2 linked regions of the Pelagibaculum spongiae genome follow. The protein of the gene in region 1 interacts with the protein of each later gene in a pairwise test. Links are inferred from orthologs where the notes say so. Each region holds a gene or a part of one and is shown in the gene's direction. Other genes may lie near its edges.

What was found. The genes of interacting proteins can lie anywhere in the genome.
Region 2: the proteins of ndk (region 1) and ung interact in binary tests that used the Escherichia coli proteins (3 or more experiments, as listed by UniProt). The link is inferred for Pelagibaculum spongiae from one-to-one orthologs.

The regions. Positions count from the first base shown.
Region 1 is NZ_QDDL01000001.1:1,125,684-1,131,213, reverse strand. What follows is about bases 77-3,060. They hold ndk (nucleoside-diphosphate kinase), read left to right. Parts: upstream 77-1,346; coding sequence 1,347-1,775; downstream 1,776-3,060. Other genes in these bases: pilW (type IV pilus biogenesis/stability protein PilW), read left to right, coding at 2,957-3,060; rlmN (dual-specificity RNA methyltransferase RlmN), read left to right, coding at 1,827-2,948; DC094_RS04830 (DUF302 domain-containing protein), read right to left, coding at 483-998; DC094_RS04835 (helix-turn-helix domain-containing protein), read right to left, coding at 77-142. In the rest of the region: more of DC094_RS04835, read right to left, coding at 1-76; more of pilW, read left to right, coding at 3,061-3,742; DC094_RS04810 (helix-turn-helix domain-containing protein), read left to right, coding at 3,739-4,119; ispG (flavodoxin-dependent (E)-4-hydroxy-3-methylbut-2-enyl-diphosphate synthase), read left to right, coding at 4,171-5,301; hisS (histidine--tRNA ligase), read left to right, coding at 5,323-5,530. UniProt on the Escherichia coli protein: Major role in the synthesis of nucleoside triphosphates other than ATP. The ATP gamma phosphate is transferred to the NDP beta phosphate via a ping-pong mechanism, using a phosphorylated active-site intermediate.
Region 2 is NZ_QDDL01000011.1:115,151-119,408, forward strand. What follows is about bases 1-2,986. They hold ung (uracil-DNA glycosylase), read left to right. Parts: upstream 1-1,152; coding sequence 1,153-1,821; downstream 1,822-2,986. Other genes in these bases: DC094_RS19160 (gamma carbonic anhydrase family protein), read right to left, coding at 49-579; DC094_RS19165 (DUF6586 family protein), read right to left, coding at 579-1,208; DC094_RS19175 (PA1571 family protein), read right to left, coding at 1,837-2,070; pta (phosphate acetyltransferase), read left to right, coding at 2,338-2,986. Also shown: more of pta, read left to right, coding at 2,987-4,258. UniProt on the Escherichia coli protein: Excises uracil residues from the DNA which can arise as a result of misincorporation of dUMP residues by DNA polymerase or due to deamination of cytosine.

The DNA.
Region 1 (5,530 bases):
TTCTGCTAAACATCATTTCTTGATTGATTCCACGCCGTTTCATTGCCAGTAGAATGTTTTCACCCAACAGATGTAGTGTTTTCATATTTCGAGGGAATACGGTTGCGCCGCGCTTAAGAGGGCTACCTTTGTTTTTTTTCATAACAATAAAACTATGTTTTCATTTTTGGCTCGTGGATGAAACTATAGTTTCATTTGTGGTGTGAGGTCAACGGGCGTTGGTTAATTTACTAGCAAAGGTTTTGATCGTGTTTAGGTAGGAGTGATTCAGAAGAATTGATAGTAGTAAATTGAAACTATGCTTTCATGAATTTATGTATTAGTGAAAGCATAGCTTCACAAAATATTTTTGATTTGTTGTCATTAAGAATGACAAAGGCTGCGTTTTGATAGGCAGTAGATCTAGATGTTTTACAAAAACTGCAGGCGATCAAATAACCACCTGCAGTTTTTAGAACCGGTAACGGATTCTGCGAAGAAGACTAATTCGTCGCAGCTTTAGCAAACTTCGCCAGTGCGTTTTCAACTTTTCCAATCACCGCATCACAACCTTCAATCTGATGGCGGGCTTTTAAATAAGCCGGGTTGTTGTAGGACAACCAGACTTGGCCTTTTTCATCCTGACGAATTAATGCTTTTTGTGGCAAATCGATGGCGGTGCCTTGGCTGCATTGCATCAGCTTGGTGCCGATTTTTGGATTACCAAAAATCACCACCTGGGTCGGTGCCAGTTTCAGGTTTACACCTGCGGCATTCTTTTGGTGATCAATTCGAGTGAAAACCGTCATGCCTTTGCTGGTGAGCACTTGTTCTAATTTGTCGGCAGTGGCGGCAACGCTGTGATTGCTTTTGACTTCAATGGTGCTGTGATGGAGAAAAGATGCATTCAAGGTGGTGGGCTTTGCACCTTGATTAGAATAGCTGCCGGCACTTGCTGGCAAGCTGATGGTGGCTAATACGGTCAACAGCGAAGCGAGCGGCAATAAACGGGTTTTCATTATTAGAAGTCCTTTTTATACATTTTAGATACTAACTGCAGCAACTAGACCAGTGGTCGCAGTTCTCTACGACAGGCTTTTCACTATAGGGTTCCTTACCTATCTATGTGATAAGAGCTTACCTTGAATCGGCATTTAGCCTGAGTTAGTTGTGGGCTTGTTGATCTTTTTAATTAGCTGTCAGGGTCAGTTTGAAGGTGGTTAAAACGGTTAAAAAACGTAGCTTCCATTCAAGTTTTCCGATAGCCAAGCAAAATAGTCTGTCATTAGGCGTGACAGGGTTTGGCTATGGCTTTTATAATCGCGCCACTTGCTAGCACTATAAAAACTAACCAGGAGAAAAACCTAATGGCGATCGAGCGTACAATTTCAATGATCAAGCCCGATGCAGTTGCCAAAAATGTTATCGGCGAGATCTATGCCCGCTTTGAAAAAGTTGGTTTGAAGATCGTTGCTGCTAAGATGCTGCACTTGACCAAGGAACAGGCTGAAGGCTTCTATGCGGTTCACGCAGAGCGCCCTTTCTACGCTGATCTGGTAAAATTCATGACTTCTGGCCCTGTGATGGTTCAGGTTCTGGAAGGTGAGAACGCGATTGCTGCTAATCGCGATACTATGGGTGCGACTAACCCAGCTGAAGCTGCTGCAGGTACTATCCGCGCAGATTTCGCTGAGTCTATCGACGCTAATGCGGTTCACGGTTCTGATTCACCAGAAGCTGCTAAAACTGAAATTGCTTTCTTCTTTGAAGAAGGCGAGATTTGCCCGCGCGGCTAATCTCAAAGCGGGGAGCGCTTGCGCTCCCTGTGTGTTGTGACCGGAGTAAATATGTCTGCACAAACATCTGACAAGATTAATCTACTGAACTTTGACCGACCTGGTCTGGAACGCTTTTTCGAAATGTTAGGAGAAAAGCCGTTTCGTGCCATGCAGGTGATGAAATGGATTCACCAGCTAGGGGTGGATGACTTTGATCAGATGACCAATCTTAGTAAAGCACTGCGTATCAAGCTTCAGCAAACCTGCGAAGTTCGTGGCCCAGAAGTTACTTTGGATAAAGAATCTAGCGACGGCACCCGCAAATGGATGCTGAAATTGCCCGATGGCAATTTAGTTGAGACGGTGTATATCCCAGAAGATGGCCGTGGCACTTTATGTGTGTCTTCCCAAGTGGGCTGTTCACTGAATTGCAGCTTTTGTTCCACCGGTAAGCAAGGCTTTAGCCGTAATCTCGACTTATGGGAAATCATTGGTCAGGTATGGATTGCTTCCCGTTCTTTGGGTGACTGCCACCGTGACGACCGCCGGGTGACCAATGTGGTCATGATGGGTATGGGCGAGCCGCTGTTGAACTTCGACAATGTAGTCGGTTCAATGAACTTGATGATGGAAGACAATGCCTATGGTTTGTCTAAGCGCCGGGTGACTTTAAGTACTGCAGGCATGGCGCCTCAGTTAAGAGAATTAAAGAAAGTGAGCGAGTGTTCGCTGGCTTTATCATTGCATGCACCTAATGATTTGTTGCGTGGTGAGATTGTTCCACTGAACAAAAAGTATGCAATTAAAGAAGTGCTGGATGTTTGTCGTGATTATTTTAATGACAAACGTGTGGTAACCATTGAATATGTGATGTTGCATGAAGTGAACGACCGGGAACACCACGCCACTGAATTGGCGGCCTTGTTGGCAGATGTGCCATGTAAGTTGAATCTGATCCCGTTTAATCCCTTCCCAGGGACGATCTATCAGCGCTCCAGTAACAATGCAATTCACCGTTTCTCAAAAATATTGCAGACTGCTGGAATTAACACCACCACTCGCAAAACTCGTGGTGACGATATTGATGCTGCCTGTGGCCAATTGGTAGGTAAGGTTCAAGATAAAACCCGCCGACAGGAACGCGCACTTCAAGAGCGTCAGGAAAGAGAATTGCAAGTCATTCAACTCTGAGGACGGCTATGAAAGGACGATTTGGCTGGATTTTATTACTAGGCAGTTTAGTTTTGGCGGGTTGCCAAAGCTCACTTGTTGGTAAAGATCCCCGGGACAACCTGAAAGGTGAACAGCGAACCAGTTCGGCTGAATCACATCTGCGCTTAGGTTATGCCTACTTGCAAAGCGGACAAATTGAACGCGGCAAGGATCGATTCCTCAGAGCACTGCAATATGCCCCGGAACTGCCGAAAGTTCAGGCAGGCATGGGTTATTACTTCAGTCAGGTGGGGCAAAACCAACTGGCTGAAGTACATTACACAGAAGCCTTGCGATTGGATCCGACCAGCTCGGAAACTTTGAATAGTTTTGGTGTTCATCTATGTAATACCGGCAAATATTCACAGGCTCAGGTTAATTTCCGCAAAGCCTTATCCAACCAGTTTTATGGTACGCCAGCGCGTGCTTATGTTAACTCTGGTTTGTGTTTGCTAAAGGAAAATAAGCCAAAGCAAGCGATTGATGATTTACGTGAAGCGTTGAAAACTGAGCCAGAAAACCAACAGGCACTGCGAGCTTTAACTGAGTTCTATCTGGAAGATCAAAAGCTCAATCTGGCGACTCATTATTTAAATCGTTATAGCCGTACTGCTAAATCTTCGCCTCCGTTGTTGTGGTTGCAATACCAGCTAGCCACCGCAAAAGGCGATGATAAATTAGCCACTCGGGCATTAAATACATTGCAAAATAGCTATCCGGAATCGGATGAGACCTTCCAGCTGTTGCAGTCTTTAGACCGGAGTAACAAGTGAGCGAACCTAAAGTAAGTGAAAGTGTTGAATTCTCGGTTGCTACGCCTCCAAGTGCTCTATTAAAGCAGGCTCGTATCGCCAAAAACCTCACTGAAGAAGATATTGCAGCCAAATTGCATTTGCGCGTGGCAGTGGTCAAGCAAATGGAAGCTGAGACTGAGCTAGAAAGCGCAAGTAAGGTCTATTTACGCGGTTATATGCGTAACTATGCCAAGTTGCTTGGACTCAATTCAGATATCGTTCCTGAGGTCGTTGCCTTTAAAGAAGCGGCAGTTCGATCTGCGGCAAGTGGTAGTGTGAAGTTAGGTTTGCTGGTCGGTGCAGTAGTCGTCATTGCTGCTGTCGGGTGGGCAATTAGTTTGCTCTTAGGCAATTAAAGTCAAACAGTTGAAACCAACCTTTAAAAATAATTGCTGAGGCTAGTTTAGATGCAATATAAATCTCCGATTCGTCGGCGTAAAAGTCGTCAGATCATGGTCGGTAATGTACCGGTGGGTGGTGATGCGCCTATCACAGTACAAAGCATGACCAACACTGAAACTTGTGATATTGCTGCCACTGTTGCCCAAATTAGACGTTTGGAAGATGCCGGTGCAGATATTGTTCGGGTTTCAGTGCCTTCAATGGAAGCCGCTGAAGCCTTTGGTAAAATTCGCCAGCAGGTGAATGTTCCGCTGATCTCTGATATCCACTTCGATTATAAAATTGCCTTGCGAGTTGCCGAGCTGGGCGTTGATTGTTTGCGGATTAATCCAGGCAATATCGGTCGAGAAGATCGGGTGCGCTCGGTTATTGATGCAGCGCGTTATCACGGTATTCCGATACGAATTGGTGTGAATGCCGGTTCGTTAGAAAAAGATTTGCAAATGAAATACGGCGAGCCAACACCGGATGCATTGGTGGAGTCGGCTTTCCGTCATATCGATATTTTGGATCGACTGGATTTCCAAGAATATAAAATCAGCCTAAAGGCATCTGATGTTTTCATGACGATGGATGCCTACCGCAAGTTAGCCAGTCAGATTGACCAGCCATTGCATTTAGGCATTACTGAAGCTGGCGGTGCTAGAGCGGGTGCGGTGAAATCTGCAGTGGGTTTAGGCATGCTGCTTTATGAAGGCATCGGCGATACCTTGCGAATTTCTCTGGCTGCTGATCCGGTCGAAGAAATTAAAGTCGGTTTTGATCTACTGAAAAGCCTACGAATTCGTAGTCGCGGTATCAACATGATTGCTTGTCCGTCCTGTTCTCGTCAGAATTTTGATGTAATCAGTACCGTCAATCAGCTTGAGCAACGGTTGGAAGATATCAGTGAATCTCTCGATGTTGCCGTGATAGGCTGTGTGGTTAACGGTCCGGGCGAGGCCAAGGAAGCGGATGTCGGTTTAACCGGTGGCTCACCGAACCTGATTTATGTTGATGGCAAGCCAGATCATAAGCTTTCCAATGAGTCGTTAGTCGATCACTTCGAGCAAGTGATCAGAAAAAAACTGGCTGATAAGCAGCGCGATGAGGTGCAGCCAATTTCCATTAGCGCTAGTCCTGACTTGCCCAGTTGATAAGAGTAGTAGAGGAATACCTTGAGCAAAACACTTAGTGCCATTCGCGGCATGAATGACCTTTTGCCTGAACAAACGGTTGTTTGGCGTCACTTTGAGTCGGTAATTCGTAATTTGCTAGATAGCCATGGCTATCAGGAAGTGCGGATGCCGGTGGTTGAGAAAACCGAGCTATTTAAGCGCTCGATTGGCGAAGTAACCGATATCGTCGAAAAGGAAATGTACACCT
Region 2 (4,258 bases), on another replicon or contig:
CAAAGCTAACGGTGCGCAACTTTTTTTGTTTTTATAACGCCAGCAATATCAGTACGGATATTCCTGCTCATTTAACTGATCTTTATATTTAGCTGATTTTTCAATGTAGCTTTCTGATGATTTTTGTAGCTGAGCTTTTTCCTGATCACTTAAAGGTCGTACTACTTTTGCTGGCGCACCGAGCACCAACGAACCATCAGGTATTTGCTGGCCTTCGGTAACCAACGCATGGGCACCAACTAAACAATGAGCACCAATTTTTGCACCATTGAGCACTGTGGCATGAATGCCTATCAAGCTATGCTCGCCGATATCACAACCATGTAACATTGCTTGATGACCCACCGTTACGCCCTTGGCTAAAGTCAGTGCAAAACCCGGGTCGGTATGCAGCACACAGCCATCTTGAACATTACTGCCTTGGCCTATGACAATGGGTGCATTATCAGCACGTAACACTGCATTAAACCAAATACTAGTTTGCGGCTTTAATTGCACATCGCCAATCAATTTTGCGCCCGGAGCCACCCAACTTTGTGGGTCTAGCTGGGGCTGCTTTCCATCAATTTGATAAATCATCAATACTCCCTTAATCCTTCCCTAGCGCGTTGAATATACAGATCAACCGACTGCAAACATCCTGCTAGTTGTTCTGAGGTCAGCGCAGGCGAACTGGTAGCAACAATCATTTGCTCTGTTGCGGTATCTACTTGTGAAATCTGATGATATTTAACGCTTAACAAGCTATACCAACTGTGCTCATCTGCAGAGAAGACCATTAGTTCATTCACCGCCGGGGCAGCTCTTCCCTGGGCTTTTAATGCCTGGGCTAAATGCTCTGCAGATAACTGCTGCGCCGAAGCACCGGCAGCATAGAGTTCATTTAACTCCTGCAGGAAATGCTGCAAACCCCCATATAAATGAAACACTACTGCTTCTTCTAAAGCTTGGCGCTGCAAATTAGCTTGGGCAGGTTCTATCATTTGCATCAGCATGCGAGCCATATGCAGCTGTTGTCGAGATCGAAGCGAGACGGCTTGAGACATAAATTCTTCATACCCAAAATGAAATCGATTGACCAGAAATATCCAGCCTCTATTATTCTCTGCGCTTAAGACCATTTGCCATAGTGAGACAGAGACGATGACAAGAATGCCGACATGGGGCCAATTACTCAAGTCTGAGGAAATTGCTCCGACTATGGCCAAAATCAAAAGCTTCCTTGATCAAGAGCGGGCCGCTGGAAAAGTTATTTTTCCACCACAGGCCGCTACTTTTTTTGCATTGCAAGCTGCGCCTTTTGACCAAATTAAGGTGGTTATTCTTGGCCAAGATCCTTACCACGGCCCAAATCAGGCACATGGCCTATGTTTTTCAGTGGCACCGGGGGTAAAAACCCCACCGTCTTTGAAGAACATCTATAAAGAGCAAGCAGCGGATCTTGGCATTACTCAGCCGGCACATGGCCACCTCAGCCGTTGGGCAGAACAAGGAATTTTAATGCTCAATACGGTTTTGAGTGTTGAAGCGGGCAACGCCCACTCCCATGCCAAAATTGGCTGGGAAGTAGTCACTGATTTTCTAATTAAAACGCTGGGAGAACATCATCACGGTTTGGTGTTTATGCTGTGGGGAAGCCATGCCCAGAAAAAGGCACAGCTATTAGATGAGCAAAAGCACCATCTGTTAATGTCTGCCCACCCATCGCCACTGTCAGCTTATCGTGGATTTTTAGGTAATCGACATTTTAGTCAGTGCAATGCCTTACTAGTCGAGCAAGGCAAAGCACCTATTGATTGGCAACTTCCGCAAACCGGCTAGCAACCTTTCTCATTATTATTTTTCGGCGTCTGATGAATGTTGATCAGATGCCTTTTGTTGCTTTTCTTCTTGCTCTGATTTTTCTGGATAGGTCCACTGCTTATCAAGTTCGTTACAGGCTTTTTTGATCATTTTGTCTGTAATTGGAACTTCATTACCATCTTCATCAACTATTGCCGCACCGAATACCTCGGTTTCAACTGCATCTAACTCTTCCGGTGTAGCTGACGCTGTTTTCCCTTTCTTCATTTTGACTCCCCGTTTGGGACATAATTTACAGATTATGTAATTCAAAAACTTCTAATGGCAGCAATGACTTCCGCCAGACTGGCAAATTGACCTTGGACACGTTTTCTACAAGGTAAAATCTCGTTGAACTGATAAGGTTAAGCTACAACATTCAAGTTGATAATAGCGCTCTTCTGATATCCATCGACAGTATTACCTAGCAGGTAATCTGCACCGTGATGCCGAGCACCAAAACTAACCATTTTAAACTTTTTTGAGGTTGCAGTTATGCCTTATACCCTCTTTGTGGCACCTGTTGGCGCAGGTACTGGGCTCACTTCAGTAAGCTTGGGGCTACTCAGAGCCTTTGACCGACTGGGTTTGCGCGTTGCCTTTTTAAAACCAGTCGGTCAGCCGGGTGTTCCGATTGAAGAAGCTGATCGTTCTTGTCATTTTGTCCGCAGCATGATGTCTCTGCAACCACCAGAGCCAATTTCCGCTGAACGGATGGAAACCCTGATGGGCCAAGGCAAACGTAACCAATTAATGGAACACATTGTTGAGTTACATGCCAAAGTAAGCAAAAACGCAGACGTCGTAATTGTCGAAGGTCTAGTGCCTGTTCCTGGCTACAGCTTCAGCTTACGCCTGAATGCTGAAATCGCCAGCTGCCTAAATGCTGAAATGCTGCTATCGACTTCTTTTGCAGATAAGGGTGTTGATAGCTATTTCCGTCAATTGGAAATTGCAGCTCGCGTTTATCGCAGCGTTGAGAACGATACCATCGCTGGCTGGACAGTTAATAAACTACCTAAAGGCTTTAAAGCCGATCACAATCTTGCCGATATCAATGAAGTGAATCAGTTCTTCCAAAACAAGGCTGATGAAACTTCCGATCAAGGCATGAAGTGCCTTGGCGTGATTCCTTTTACCCGCAGCTTGGTTGCACCTCGCCCTGCGGATGTTGCCCGATTAATTAATGCCGAAATCATTAATGCTGGTGATATCAACAATCGACGCATCAAACGCACGGTTATTTTCGCCCGCCAAGTAGCCAACCAAGGTCAGGAAATGATCGCAGGTACGTTACTGGTTACACCGGGTGATCGTGAAGATGTCATTATGGCTGCTTGTTTGGCTGCCTTTAATGGCATTCCTCTGGCAGGCATTCTGTTGACCGACGGCCAGCGTCCATCCGGTACGGTTCTGGACTTATGCCAGAAAGCCATGGCGACCGGCTTACCGGTAATGGCAGTTGATCTGGAATTGCACGATACAGTCAATCGTCTGGAAGAACTGGAAAATGAAGTTCCTAAAGATGACCGCGAGCGCATGGACCAGGTAATGGAACACATGGCTAGCCACTTCGATAGTGAATGGCTGAGACAGCGCTGCCAAATGAGCCATAACGCTCGTCTGTCACCGCCGGCTTTCCGCTACCAGCTTATCGAAAAAGCGCGTGCGGCCAACAAGCGCATTGTACTACCTGAAGGCGAAGATCCTCGTACATTGCAAGCAGCTTGTATTGCTCAAAAGCGCGGCATTGCTCGTTGTGTACTGTTAGGTGATCCAGAAAAAATTCATCAAATCGCTAAAGGTCATTACATCAAGCTCGACCCGGAAATTGAGATCATCAATCCTCTGGACGTGCTTGAAGAATACGTCGAGCCGCTATTTGAGCTGCGTAAGCACAAAGGCATGACACCTGATCGTGCGCGTGAATATCTGCATGATGAAGTAGTTCTTGGCACTATGATGCTGGCTAAAAATGGTGTTGATGGCTTGGTAAGTGGCGCAATCCACACCACCGCCGACACAATTCGCCCAGCATTGCAGCTGATTAAAACTGCCCCAGAGTGCAAGGCTGTTTCTTCAGTATTCTTTATGCTGCTACCTGAACAGGTATTGGTATATGGCGACTGTGCAGTCAACCCAGATCCAGATGCAGAAACCCTGGCAGATATCGCAATTCAGAGTGCCAATTCAGCGGAAATTTTTGGCATTGAGCCACGGGTCGCCATGATCAGTTACTCTACTGGCTCATCTGGTGGTGGCTCTGATGTTGAAAAAGTTCGCGAAGCTACCAGGATTGCCCGTGAGCGTCGCCCTGATTTGTTAATTGACGGGCCATTGCAATATGACGCCGCTGCAATTGCCAGCGTCGCCAAGGGCAAAGCACCAAACAGCCCCGTTGCTGGTCGCGCAACCG